2 regions of the Clostridium sp. LIBA-8841 genome follow, and region 1 is predicted to be linked to the other one. Evidence: predicted binding sites of a transcription regulator. Region 1 holds the regulator's gene; the other holds the start of a gene.
The links. The regulator LexA, encoded in region 1, represses DNA repair genes until DNA is damaged. The targets are predictions, from matches to a motif close to CNAACANNTGTTNG.
Positions count from the first base shown of each region.

Region 2: a site for LexA is predicted at 4,313-4,326, ahead of recA (recombinase RecA). Genes of this name have one in related genera too.

Region 1 is NZ_CM173488.1:1,968,838-1,976,290, reverse strand. It holds gene AC2A4K_RS08695 (amino acid permease) at 1-41, shown strand, start outside; gene ilvA (threonine ammonia-lyase) at 201-1,400, opposite strand; gene AC2A4K_RS08685 (DUF3892 domain-containing protein) at 1,523-1,741, shown strand; gene AC2A4K_RS08680 (tyrosine recombinase XerC) at 2,669-3,613, shown strand; gene AC2A4K_RS08675 (hypothetical protein) at 3,719-4,108, opposite strand; gene lexA (transcriptional repressor LexA) at 4,349-4,960, shown strand; gene AC2A4K_RS08665 (V-type ATP synthase subunit I domain-containing protein) at 5,001-5,906, opposite strand; gene AC2A4K_RS08660 (methionine gamma-lyase family protein) at 6,061-7,341, opposite strand; gene hfq (RNA chaperone Hfq) at 7,445-7,453, opposite strand, start outside.
Region 2 is NZ_CM173488.1:2,708,297-2,715,749, forward strand. It holds gene AC2A4K_RS11725 (pyridoxal phosphate-dependent aminotransferase) at 1-706, opposite strand, end outside; gene AC2A4K_RS11730 (stage V sporulation protein S) at 861-1,121, opposite strand; gene rny (ribonuclease Y) at 1,353-2,894, opposite strand; gene recA (recombinase RecA) at 3,246-4,292, opposite strand; gene pgsA (CDP-diacylglycerol--glycerol-3-phosphate 3-phosphatidyltransferase) at 4,428-5,018, opposite strand; gene rimO (30S ribosomal protein S12 methylthiotransferase RimO) at 5,002-6,339, opposite strand; gene AC2A4K_RS11755 (FtsK/SpoIIIE family DNA translocase) at 6,408-7,453, opposite strand, start outside.

The DNA.
Region 1 (7,453 bases):
ATGTTGATTTACCTTTAGAAGAATTTAAAGATGTTTATTAATTAAAGGGAATTTTAAATAGTATACAATTTCAAAAAGAGTCTATTACAAATAGGCTCTTTTTTATTAGGTTTTATTTAAAGGTGGAGTAGAGAAGTGTATAATTTTAAAAAAGAGACAGTATTTTAATTAAATAAAATACTGCCTCTTTTATTTTCTTACTAATAAATTTGTTTAATTACATAGCTTTGATCAGTTAAAGCCTTTTTAATTTCAGCAATATGAGAATGACCATTAGTTTCTAAGGTTATTTCTATAACCATATTTTTAAGCGCATCTGTTGCCTTAAAATTATTGTGTTCAAGTTTTACTATATTAGCATTTACGTCTGTAAGTATTTTTGAAATTCTAAAAATTTGTCCTGGCTTATGAGGAACTTCTAAGCTAAATCCAAAAAGTCTACCTTTAGAAACTAAAGCGCTATTTATTAATGAGGTTATGGTAACCATATCTATGTTACCACCACTTATTATTGATACTATATTTTTATCTTTAAAATTCAATTTAGAAGAGGCAGCTAAAGAAACAGCTCCTGAAGCTTCAGCTAAAAGTTTGTGCTTTTCACTTAAGGTAAAGAAAGCTTCAACTATTTCATGGTCTGAAACTGTTATTATATCATCTACATATTCTTTTATGAAATTAAAGGTTAAATCACCAGGTTTTTTTACAGCAATACCATCTGCAATTGTATCTACAGATTTTAAATTGATTATTTCTCCTGATTTAAAACTTTGTTCCATAGCATTAGCACCTTCAGCTTGAACTCCTATTATTTTTACATTAGGATTTAATTCCTTAGCAGCTAAAGAGACTCCACTTATAAGACCACCTCCACCAATTGGACAAAGAATAACATCTACATCTTTTAAATCTTCGAAAATTTCTAAAGCTACAGTACCTTGACCATATATTACATCGATGTCATTAAATGGATGTATAAATAAAGTACCTTCTTCTTCTTCTATTCTTTTAGCTTCGTTAAAAGCATCATCATATACATATCCTGATAAAACAACATTTCCACCTAAATCTTTTGTAGATTGAATTTTTAATAGAGGAGTTGTTTTAGGCATTACTATTGTTGATTTAACACTTGCTTGAGAAGCGGCAAAAGCTACACCTTGAGCATGATTCCCAGCAGAAGAACATACAACGCCTCTTGCTTTTTCTTTCTCTGATAAGGATCTTATCTTATTTAATGCGCCTCTAATTTTATAAGCACCTGTTAATTGTAAGTTTTCACATTTCATATACACTTGATTCTCAGATTTCCTTGAGAATACCTCACTATATATTAAAGGTGTTTTTATAACTATATCTTCTATATTCTTTTTTGCTTTAATAATTTTTTCTAAATACAAAATAATCACCTCTCATTTATGTAAACCTTTTATATATTAATTATAACAAACAAAAATAATTTTTTACAGAGAATATTTTTTGAAAATACATGCAAAATAATAGTAAAGGAAGGTGATAATTTATGTCAGATTCTATAGTTAAAGTAAAAAAGAATAGTAGTGGAGAAATTACAGATTACGTTTTAAGTAACGGAAAAACTGTTTCTAAAGCTGAAGGTGTAAGACTTGCAGAAGAGGGAATGATTGATGGTGTTATAATTTCTCATTCTAAAAAAGGTGAAGCTTATTTAAGAAGTATCCCTGATGGAAAAGAAAGTAATAACCTAGACGAATTATCATAATTACATCTTTATAGTATAAGAAAACAAAAGGATGATAACAAGAATATAGTTAACTTCCTTTTGTTTTCTTATTAATATCTAAAAACGATATTAGAATAGTGAGAAATTTGAATATATATTTGTAATGTAAGAAATATTACGTTTTTTTAATCTCGTCATGTATATTATTTTGGAAATTGGTCATAATTAAAATATATCAATCGATATTGGTCATAATTAAAATATATCAATCGATATTGTTATTGTATTACATGTATATGTATTACTTAATGTATTACGATTTGATAATATATAATCGTTCTTTGATTTGAAGAATTGAATTAAGAATTAAAACCACAAACTATGGTTCAAACACAACTAAAAATTTATTTTAAAGTTGTTTTTAAAATACAAATATGAATTTCTTAAAATACCCCTAATTTATAACTTCGCTAAATATACATTTAGCGAAGTTATTGCGTTTTTTAAGTAAATATGCTACAATATAGTCATATCAAGGCTTTGAAAGGATTTTAGACTATGAATAATAAACAAAATCAATTCGAAAATTTTCAATACTCACAGGAAATCAAAGAATTACTCAATATAAATTTAAGTAATGATGATTTAACTAATCTAGATCATATATATAACTATTACGATTCTCAAAATATTCAACGTGACTACGAAGATTTAATTGAAGATATTTATATTTTAATCTTTAAAAGAAATCTAAGTAATACAGAATTGGCAGATATATATAAGATTAATCAAAGAATAATAAAAAGATGGATAAAAGAACTTGGGATGGACAAGCTCTTAGAGGTAGAAAAGGACATCAATTCTGTTGAAAAATCAAATTTTAAAAATGAATTAAACGATGAATCATACAAAAATAAAAATCTTAAATTTGATTTTTTAGAGAAATCGAGATATCCAAAACGAGTTATGGAGTTCCTAAATTACCTAGAAAATGTAAAAGGTAAATCTTTGAATACAATAAAAGGATACTCTGTTGATTTAGGATTATTTTTTAAATTTTTAAAAGTATATAAAGGTTTAGAAAATAATATTGAATTAGAAAAAATCGAAGAAGTTGAAATTTCTGAGTTAAGTGATAATTTTATAAAAGACATAACCTTATCTGATATATATGCATTTTTGGCTTTTTTAGAAAAGGTAAGAAATAATAGCGCTTATGCAAGAGCAAGAAAGGTTGCTACATTAAAGTCTTTCTTTAAGTTTTTAAATTCAAAAATAAAAATAATAGATGAAAATCCAACTGTAGAACTAGAATCACCTAAAATAAATAAAAGACACCCAGTTTATTTGACTTTAGATCAAAGTATAACTGTATTGAATTCGATGGATCAAACAAATAAAAACTATCATAGAGATTACTGCATACTTACTTTATTTTTGAACTGCGGAATGAGATTATCTGAGCTTTGTAACATACAAATAGAAAAAATAAAAGGAGATACCTTAACTATCATAGGTAAAGGTAACAAAGAAAGAACTGTATATTTAAATGAGGCTTCGATTTCTGCTATAGATAGTTATTTAAAAAACAGAAATGATTCAAAAGCTACGGAAGAAGCTAAAAAATATCTATTTTTATCTAGTAAATATAGACCTATAAATAAAAGAAGTGTTGAAATGTTAGTTAAAAAACATATAGAAAATGCAGGGTTTAAAGATCAAAAATATACCCCTCATAAACTTAGACACACAGCTGCTACGCTAATGTATAAGTATGGAAATGTAGATATAAGAAGCTTGCAGAATATCTTAGGGCACGAAAATATTTCTACCACTCAAATTTATACCCATGTAGATGATGAAACTCTAAGAAAAGCTGTTAACACTAACCCTTTAGCTAATATTAAATAGTTTAATTTGGTTAGATTTTATATCTAAAAATCTGAAATTATAAAGAAAATACGGGTATAGAACATATGTTCTATATCCGTATTTTTAGCACTTTTATCTATAAAACTACTCTTTTATTTTTAGTTTTCTAACGCCTGGGAATATTTCTTCTGTCATTTCTTCCATTGTTAAATCATCATTTAAATCTATGTCTTCAAGATATTCTATATGATCAAAAGCATCTTCGTATTCATCTTGCTTCGCTAAATACTCTTCCCAAGTTTCTGTTGTAAGTTCTTCTTCAACATTATCATCTATTTCTTCTTGCTCTTCTTCAGAAAGTTTCTTAAGAGCTTCTTCTATTTTTTTATTTTCCTCAACTTCTTTTGCTATATCAGCTATTTTTATAGCTTTTGTATCTACTCCTTGCATCTCTAAACAATCACCGCAATTGTCGCAAATTTTTCCGTTATATACATCACAATAATCATCGTTGTTAAATTCTTTTTTATCCATAAAGTCACCTCTTATTTTCAAAATCCATCTTTCCATTATAACAAATAAGTTAATTTTTATCAAATAAGACTCTTTTTATCCTTAAAAGTATATCTACTCTCTTTCTTTTTTATAGAAAATAGAAGTTAAATTTTCTCTTTTAAAAATCCTTTTATAATTTTATAGATATGAGAACATAAGTTTGCTATGTTGCTATTCATATGGTATAATATTACCAAAGAATCGTGAGGTGCAATTACTATGATAGTTAAGGAAAGTTCAGATAAACAAACTCAAATATATAATTTTTTAGTTGAATTTACAAAGTCAAAGGGGTATCCACCTTCAGTTAGGGAGATATGTCAAGCTGTTAGCTTGAAATCAACTTCAACTGTTCATGGACATTTAAAAAGATTGGAAAAAAAAGGATTAATATATAGGGATCCAACTAAACCGAGAGCTTTAGAAATAGTGGAATTATCTACTGAAGAAAAAGAGCTTATAGACATTCCTATTATAGGAAAAGTTACTGCTGGTATGCCTATTTTAGCTACAGAAAATATAGAAGATATGTTTCAAATTCCTATAAACTACGTTAAGCATAATAATGAATTATTTATTTTAAAAGTTACTGGAGACAGTATGATAGAATGTGGAATATTAGATGGTGATTTGGCAATAATAGAGCAAAAAAACATAGCTTCAAATGGTGATATAGTTGTGGCTTTAATAGAAAATGAAGCAACCATAAAAAGATTCTTTAAAGAAAATGGATTTATAAGGCTTCAACCAGAAAACAAAAATTATGAACCTATAATAGTTCCAGACTGTTCTGTTTTAGGTAAATTAGTAGGAATATATAGAGCGTATTAATAAAAAAAGAAAGCATCATTTGGTGCTTTCTTTTTTTATTTTAGGAGTTTAATTTGTTTTCTAAAACTTCTTTTTCGTGTTTTAAAGTTCTTATATCTAATTCTAAGCTCTTCTTTTCTAAATCTAACTTATTATCAAATGCCTCTCTAAGCTTCTTAGACTCTTTTTCCAACATTTTAGAGTATTTATCCTCTAATAGCTCTAATTCTTTCTTGTGGTCCTTTCTCATGGCTTCTATAAGCTTTCTATAAGATTCCATCTCTTCCTTATAAGAATTTTCTTTTTCTACATAGAAATCTATTCTTTCTTTAAAAGAGTTTTTTTCTAATTCTAAAGCTTTTATATGAGATTTTTGTTCTTTTATAGAATCTCTTTCCTCTTCTAACCTTCTTTTTAACTCTTCATTTTCCTCTTTTAAAGATTCTAAAGGTTTTAGAGATGCTATTTCTTCCTTGTTTTTTTCTATTAAATCATAGTTTCTAGATACTAATTGAGATAAAGTACTCTTATCCTTTTCTAATGCTTTAATAGTTTCTTTAAGTTCTTCAACTTCCTTTGTTTTAGCTCTAAGTTCTTCTTTTAAAGTCTTATCTCTTTCTATAAACTCTTCTTCTCTTTTTTGTAGTCTCTCTATGGTTACATCTTTTATGGAAAGTTTCTTTACAAACTCCTCTTCTGCTCTTTTCCCTGCATCCTCACTCATTTGAAGAGATGTTAAGAATAATTGATTTATCTTATTTAAATAATCTTGGAAAGATTCTATTTCTAATTTTCTTTCTATTAATGTTGATTTAGAATTCTCTAATTCGTATAAAGATATTAAAGCATCTAGACATTGTCCTTGGTTACCAAATTCATCAGATGCTATTTTTTTAAATTTATCGAAAGTTTCTTCAGTGACTCTGAAGCTTTTTACCTTTAATTCTTTGTTTCTACTCTCTTCCAAAACTATGTCCACCTTTCTCCTTGTAATACGTAATGTAATTGTATATTTGTAATACGTAATAATAACGCTGTATTAATTATACAATATTAAAGTAATTTATTCCATAAAAAAACACCTTAAGTTATAAAAACTTAAAGTGTTTAGAGTTAAAATCTTATTTAAAAATGTTGTTTAAAGCTATTAAGACACCGATTTTAGCGTGATCAAAAGTTAATCCACCTTGTAAATAAGCTATATAAGGCTCTCTTATAGGTGCATCTGCTGAAAGCTCTATAGAAGAACCTTGAATAAAGGCACCAGCTGCCATAATAACTTCATCTGCATATCCTGGCATAGCCCATGGTTCACATTCAACGAAAGAATCTATTGGTGATGCATATTGAACACCCTTACAGAATTTTATAAGCTTTTCTTTATCATTGAATTTTATAGCTTGAATTATATCACTTCTCTTATCTGTATATTTAGGAAGCACCTCAAAACCTGCAAGTTCCATTATTCTAGAACAGAATATAGCACCCTTTAAAGCTTCTATAGCAACATGAGGAGCTAAGAATAATCCTTGATAGAAGTCTTTCATTACTCCAAAAGTACATCCACACTCTGCTCCTATACCTGGTACAGTTAGTCTATAAGATGCTTGCTCTACATATTTTTCTTTTCCTACTATGTATCCACCAGTTGGAGCTATTCCTCCACCTATGTTTTTAATTAATGATCCTGCAATTAAATCAGCACCAACATCTGTAGGTTCTATTATATCTATGAACTCTCCATAACAGTTATCAACAAATACTATTAAATCTTCTCTTAATTCTTTTATCGCTTTTATAGCTTCTCCTAATTCTGTAACTTGGAAAGCATTTCTCCAACCATAACCAGTTGATCTTTGCATATGTATTAACTTTATTGAGTCATCTTCTTTAATCATCTCTAAAGCTTTTTCTATATCAATTTTTCCGTCAATAAGATCTACTTGCTTATAATTAACACCATATTCTTTTAATGATCCTATGTTTTCTTCTCCACTTATACCAATTACACTATGTAAAGTATCATATGGACTACCAGTAACAGCTAATATAGTATCTCCAGGTCTTAAGTTACCAAATAAAGCTGTTCCTAAAGCATGAGTTCCATTAACAAAGTGTGGTCTAACTAAAGCTTTTTCAGCATTAAAGATTCTTGCATAAACTAAATCTAAAGTATCTCTTCCAACATCTCCATATCCATAACCAGTTGAATTAGTGAAGTGGCTATCTGAAATTTTCTCTTCTTGGAAAGCTTTAAGAACTTTTAATTGATTAAATTCTCTTATTTCATCATATATTTTAAATTCATTTTCTACATCAATTATAGCTTGATTATAAAGCTTTAAAGTTTCATCTGTGAAACCGTATTGTTCTTTTAGTAATTCTATAGTTGCATTAAGCATTATTATACCCCCGCATTATTAAAATATCGTACATTTATAAATCTTATCATATAGAAAAAAAATAGGCAAACCAATAAAGGTTTACCTATTTTTTTCTATATATTTAATTATC
Region 2 (7,453 bases), 740 kb from region 1:
AAAATCCATTTATAACAACAGTTCTTTTAAAAGCATCTTCATTTAAAGAAGCAATACTTATGTGTTCTTCTTTTCCATATATAAGTTTTTCATATATTTCATCAGAGATTATTATAAGGTCATTTTCCTCAGCAAATTTTGCAATAACCTCTAAATCATTTTTTGAATATAAAGTTCCTGTTGGATTATTTGGTGAATTTAAAACTATAGCCTTTGTTTTATCACTTAAAACTGACTTTAATTCATCATAAGTTACCTTAAAATCATTTTCTTTCTTTGTTTCTATAAAAATAGGAACTCCATCACTTAACTTAACTAATTCAGGGTAACTTACCCAATAAGGTACTGGTATTATTACCTCATCACCCGGATTTAAAATTGCCATAAATACATTTGCTAGAGATTGTTTAGCTCCTGTTGAAACAATTATATTTTTAACTCCATAATTCAATCTATTATCATCATGTAATTTTTTTGCTATGGCTTCTTTTAATTCTACTATTCCAGATGTTGCTGTATATTTTGTCTTTCCTTCTTCCATAGCTCTAGTAGCAGCTTCTATTATATTTTTAGGAGTATTAAAATCTGGCTCACCTACTCCAAAACTTACTACATCGATTCCTTCTTTTTTTAGCTCTCCAGCCTTAGCTGTTAAGGCTAAAGTTAATGATGCCCCAATACTTTGTGCTTTTCTAGATAATATCATCTAATCCCCTCTTTACTGCTTATTTTTTAATTTAATTACGCTTTCAATATATCACTTTTATTATTTAAAGTAAACCAATAAAAAATGCTACTACAAGTAAAATTACTCATAGCAGCATCTATTTATTTACCAAATTTAGAGCACCTCTAAACTTTTATCTTGGCTGTATTATAAGCTTTATAGCTGTTCTTTCTTCACCATCTATTTCGATGTCTGTGAATGCAGGAATACAAACTATATCTTTTCCACTTGGTGCTACAAAGCCTCTAGCTATAGCTATAGCTTTAACTGCTTGATTTATGGCACCTGCCCCTACTGCTTGTATCTCTACAGTATTTCTTTCTTTTATTATGGCTGCTAGTGCACCTGCTACTGAATTCGGATTTGATTTAGTTGATACCTTTAATACTTCCATTATATAAACCTCCTAGACATTTTTAGGATACGTTTACATTTAAATAGTTAACGTTTTCCCTTACATAATAATATTCTATATAAGTTTTCTAATTCCTTCTTGAACAAATGAAATTTTTAAAAGAATTTTAAAATATTTATTTTAAGCAATAATAAAACTCTACTGTAATTGTTGCAGTAGAGTTAATTAAAAAAATACATTTTGTAAACAAAATGTATTTTATATATTCATTTATTTAGCATAGTCAACTGCACGAGTCTCTCTTATTACATTTATCTTGATTTGACCTGGATACTCTAATTGTTCTTCTATCTTCTTAACAATATTTCTCGCCATCTCAATTGCCCCTGCATCATCAACTTGATCTGGTTTAACCATAATTCTAATTTCTCTTCCAGCTTGAATGGCATATGACTTTTCTACACCTTCATATGAAGTAGCTATTTCTTCTAATTTTTCTAATCTCTTAATGTAAGCTTCTAAAGTTTCCCTTCTTGCTCCTGGTCTAGCTGCTGATATAGCATCTGCCGCTTGAACAAGTATTGCTTCAAGAGTTTGCATTTCTTCATCACCATGGTGAGCTCCTATAGCATTGACTACAGCTGCTGACTCATGATATTTCTTTGCAAGTTCTCCACCAATAACGGCATGAGGACCCTCATATTCTTGATCAACTCCTTTACCTATATCATGTAAAAGACCTGCTCTTCTAGCTAGATTCACATCTAAACCTAATTCAGATGCCATTAATCCTGCTAAATATGAAACCTCTATTGAATGTTTTAAAACATTTTGACCATAACTTGTTCTGTACTTTAGTCTTCCTAGAAGCTTAATTATTTCTGGATGTAATCCATGAACACCAGTTTCGAAAGTTGCTTGTTCTCCCTCTTCCTTAATGTCATTTTCTACATCTTTAATAGCTCTTTCTACCATTTCTTCAATTCTAGCTGGATGAATTCTTCCATCTACAATTAATTTTTCTAAAGCTATTCTTGCAACTTCTCTTCTTATTGGATCGAAGCTTGAAAGAATAACAGCTTCTGGAGTATCATCTATTATTAAGTCAACTCCTGTTAATGTTTCTAAAGTTCTTATGTTTCTACCTTCTCTACCGATGATTCTTCCTTTCATCTCATCATTAGGTAAGGCAACAACATGAACTGTAGTCTCAGAAACATGGTCTGCCGCACATCTTTGAATAGCAGTAGTAATTATTTCCCTTGATTTTTTATCAGCTTCTTCTTTGGCCTTAGTCTCAAGTTCTTTAATCAGCATAGCTGATTCATGTTTTATTTCTTTTCTTACTTCATCTAATAATAATGTTCTTGCGTCTTCTCCTGAAAGATTTGATATTCTTTCAAGTTCAGCTCTTTGTTCACCGTATAAACTTTGCACACGTTCTTCAAGTTCTTGAATTTCTATAGATTTTTTGTTCATGCTATCTTCTCTTTTTTCAAGCATTTCACTCTTTTTATCTAATGACTCCTCCCTTTGGATAAGTCTTCTTTCAAACCTTTGAATCTCATTTCTTCTGTCACGAGTTTCTTTATCAAGATCTGCTCTTAGTTTGTGTACCTCTTCCTTTGCTTCTAATATGGCTTCTTTCTTTGTAGATTCAGCTGTTCTTTTAGCCTCCTCAAGAGTTGCACTCGCTTCTCTTTCTAAGCTTTCCACCTTATTTTTTGAAGCTTTTTGTATAAGAGTGTATTGAATAAACCCTACTACCCCTAATATTATTATTCCTATTAATACAAGTATTTCTACTCCCATATAAACACCTCCTCGCTTATTCTCTCTATAAAAAACATTTCGCGTAGAAAGGTGTCATACTATTCTCACTGTAATTTCTTGAATATGATAAACCAGTATTTGTTATTATTGTATAGTAATTTTATATTTATGTCAAGGTTAGCCCCTGCGTATATTATATGCTAAAAAACAAAAATTATTCTTATACTAATCCAGATATAATGGGCTTTTATAACTTTTTAACTTCCTTAAAATGTAGAAACTTTTAATTAATGTTAACATATTCATAACTACCTGAATTTTCATATTTTTAATAGTGTAAATTCATAAAATATGAAAAAAAAGATAAGGAAAAATCCTTATCTTTTTTTATTATTCTTCAATAGTTTCTTCTACCTTTACTGCTTCTACTGCTTTAGCTAAAGGTAAATCATACTTTTCTCTTATTTGATTTTCTATATCTAATGCAACTGATGGATTTTCTTTTAGATATTGCTTAGCATTTTCTCTACCTTGGCCTAGTCTTATATCTCCATATGAGAACCAAGCACCACTTTTTTGTACTATATTTTCTTTTACTCCAACATCTACTATGTTACCTTCTTTTGATATACCTTCATTATACATTATATCAAATTCAGCTTGCTTAAATGGAGGAGCAACCTTATTTTTAACAACCTTAACTCTTGTTCTGTTACCAGTTATTCCATCACCTTGTTTTATTGAATCAATTCTTCTTATATCCATTCTAACTGATGCGTAGAATTTTAAAGCTCTACCACCTGGTGTTGTTTCTGGATTTCCGAACATTACACCAACTTTTTCTCTTAATTGGTTTATGAATATTACTACACAGTTTGATTTATTTATTGTTCCTGTTAATTTTCTTAAAGCTTGAGACATTAATCTAGCTTGAAGTCCCACATGAGAGTCTCCCATTTCCCCTTCAATCTCAGCTCTTGGTACTAAGGCAGCAACTGAGTCAACAACTAAAACATCTATAGCTCCTGATCTAACTAAGGCTTCTGTTATCTCTAAGGCCTGTTCTCCTGTATCTGGTTGTGAAACAACCAAATCATCTATATTAACACCTAATCTTCTTGCGTAAACTGGGTCTAAAGCATGCTCAGCATCTATATACGCTGCTGCTCCCCCTATTTTTTGAGCCTCTGCCACTACATGTAGAGCCACTGTTGTTTTACCTGAACTCTCTGGTCCATATATCTCGATAATTCTTCCTTTTGGTACCCCACCAATTCCTAAGGCTATATCAAGATCTAAACATCCAGTTGAAACAGCATCCATTTGAGGAGCACCTTGCTCTCCAAGTTTCATTACTGATCCCTTTCCGAATTGTTTCTCTATTTGACCCATCGCCATCTCAATAGCTTTTAATTTATCTTTATCTATATTTGCCATACTTAACCTCCTTAAATAACCGAACATAAGTTCTATTATTATTATAATATATACAAAAAAAAAGTCAACATTAACATGAAGCTATAGAAAAAACTTCATGTTTTAATTATTGACTTTTTTTTAACTTTTAAACCCTTATTTATAAGTGTTTATAACCTTTTTATTTTTTATAAAGTAATCTATTCCAGAAATTATTGTTATTGCAACAGCTAAGTATAAGAATATATCGGGAACATATATAAAGAAGTTTCTTAAGAAACTATTTCCCACTACTAATTCTTTAATTCCTGGTGAATTAATTATGTTTACTTGTAATAATAAAAGCACTATAGCGATTATTTGTATTACAGTTTTGATTTTTCCCCACCAACTAGCAGCTATAACTTTACCCTCTGAAGCCGCTATAGTTCTTAAACCAGAAACAGCAAACTCTCTAGCTATTATTACAATTGCTGCCCATGCTGGAACTAGTTGTAATTCTACTAAAGATATTAAAGCTGCCGTCACTAATAACTTATCCGCTAAAGGGTCCATAAACTTACCGAAATTGGTTACTTGATTTCTTGATCTTGCTATATATCCATCTAGTTGATCTGTCACAGATGCTATTATGAATATAAGAGTTGCTATTATACTACCATAAGGTAAGTCTTGATAAGCTATAAATACTAAAAATACGGGAACTAAAACTATCCTAATCAAAGTTAATTTATTTGCAAGATTCATTGCATACAACTCCTACTAAATCATATTCTAAGGCCTTTTCAATTTTAACTTTACAGAATTGGTCCTTTTTAGCTCCATTTCCTTTTACATAAATACATCCATCTATATCTGGAGCCATTTCATAGCTTCTTCCTATATAGTACTCCCCATTAAATTTTTCAATAAGAACATTATATTTTCTATCAACCTTGCTCTTATTAATTTCTTCTGATACTTCTTTTTGAAGTAACATTATTTCTTCTTCTCTAGTCTTTTTAACTTCTTCATCTATTTGATCTTCCATTATAGCTGCTGGAGTTCCTTCTTCTCTTGAGTAAGTGAAAACCCCTACTTTATCTAATTTTATTGTTTCAATAAATTCTTTTAACTCATTGAAATCTTCTTCAGATTCTCCTGGGAACCCAACAATTAAAGAAGTTCTTAAAACTATATTAGGTATGCTTTCTCTTAAAGCATTAATCTTTTCTATTATTTCCTCTTTTGTTGTTTTTCTACCCATTCTCTTTAAAACATTATTGCTTATATGTTGTATAGGTAGATCAAGATAATTACAAACTTTATTATTTGATGCAATTTCCTGAATTAGTTCATCATATATAGCTTCTGGATAGCAATAAAGAACTCTTATCCATTCTATTCCTTCAATTTTAGCTAATTCTCTTAAAACTAAGTGAAGTCTCTTCTCGCCATATATATCTATACCATAATTAGTTGTATCCTGAGCTATTAATATTAACTCTTTTACTCCACTCTCAGCTAATTTTTTTGCTTCATCAATTATATTTTCTAAAGTTCTACTTCTAAACTTACCTCTTATTTTAGGAATAATACAATAAGTACAGAAGTTATTACATCCTTCTGCAATTCTTAAATATGCAGTTGTCTTATCAGTTGTTATCAATCTTAATCCTTCATTAATTGATATATCACTGTAATTTGTCGCTGTAACCTTCTTACTATTTCCATTTATAAAGTTCATTATGGCTTCATTTATTTTAGTATAATCATTAACACCTAACATTATATCTATTTCTGGCATTAATTCTAATAATTCATCACCATATCTTTGAGTTAAGCAGCCTGTAGCTATAAGTAACTTACAGTTGTGACTTGTTTTGTATTTTGCCATATCTAATATTGTGTTTATGGATTCTTGTTTAGCCTTTTCAATAAACCCACAAGTGTTTACTATTATTATGTCCGCTTCCTTTGGGTTATTTGTAAGTTCATACCCATTTTGAACCATACCAAGCATGATTTCTGAGTCTACTCTATTCTTATCACAACCTAAACTCACCATTCCTACCTTATATTTCGCCAAATCTACTTCCTCCTACGTTTAAATATATATTTCTTATTTTAAAACTCTTTTTAAAATTAAACAAGTTTTTATTTCATATTTTCTAATTCATCTTTGCTAATTAGGATTTGTCTTGGTTTACTTCCATCTCTTCCAGAAATAACGCCGCATTCTTCTAGTTCCTCTATTATCCTTGCCGCTCTATTAAATCCTATTCTTAATCTTCTTTGTAAATAAGAAGCCGATGCTTGCCCACTCTCAACTACTATTACTATAGCTTCATCTAAAAGCTCATCTCTATCTCCATCACCATTTCCTTCAGAAGCAACTGTGGCTGAATTTATATGTTCTAATATATCCTCTTCATATTGAGTATCTTTTTGTGATTCCTTTATAAAGGATACAACATGTTCAACTTCTTCTTCTGAAATAAATGCACCTTGAACCCTTTGAGGTTTAGATTCTCCTACTGGATAGAATAACATATCTCCTCTACCTAATAGCTTTTCTGCTCCTGCTGAGTCTAATATTGTTCTTGAGTCAATTTGGCTTGAAACTGCAAAGGATATTCTAGATGGTATATTAGCTTTAATTACCCCTGTAATTACATCTACAGATGGTCTTTGAGTAGCTATTACCAAATGCATACCAGCCGCTCTAGCCATTTGTGCTAATCTACATATATAATCTTCCACATCATGAGGGCATGCCATCATAAGGTCAGCAAGCTCATCTACAATTATAACTATATAAGGAAGCTTCTCAGGCACTTCTCCCTTAGAAAATAAAGCATTATATGATTCTATATTTCTTACTCCATTATCAGCAAAAAGCTTATATCTTCTAGTCATCTCATTTACAGCCCAGTTTAATGCAGCGGCTGCCTTCTTAGGCTCTGTAACAACTGGAATTAATAAATGTGGAATTCCATTATAAACATTTAATTCAACAACCTTAGGGTCTACCATTAAAAGTTTAACCTCATCTGGAGAATATTTATATAATATACTTACTATTAAAGTATTTATACATACACTCTTACCAGACCCAGTTGCTCCTGCAATAAGCACGTGAGGCATCTTACTTATATCTGTAACAACAGCCTTACCTGTAATGTCTTTTCCTAATGCACATG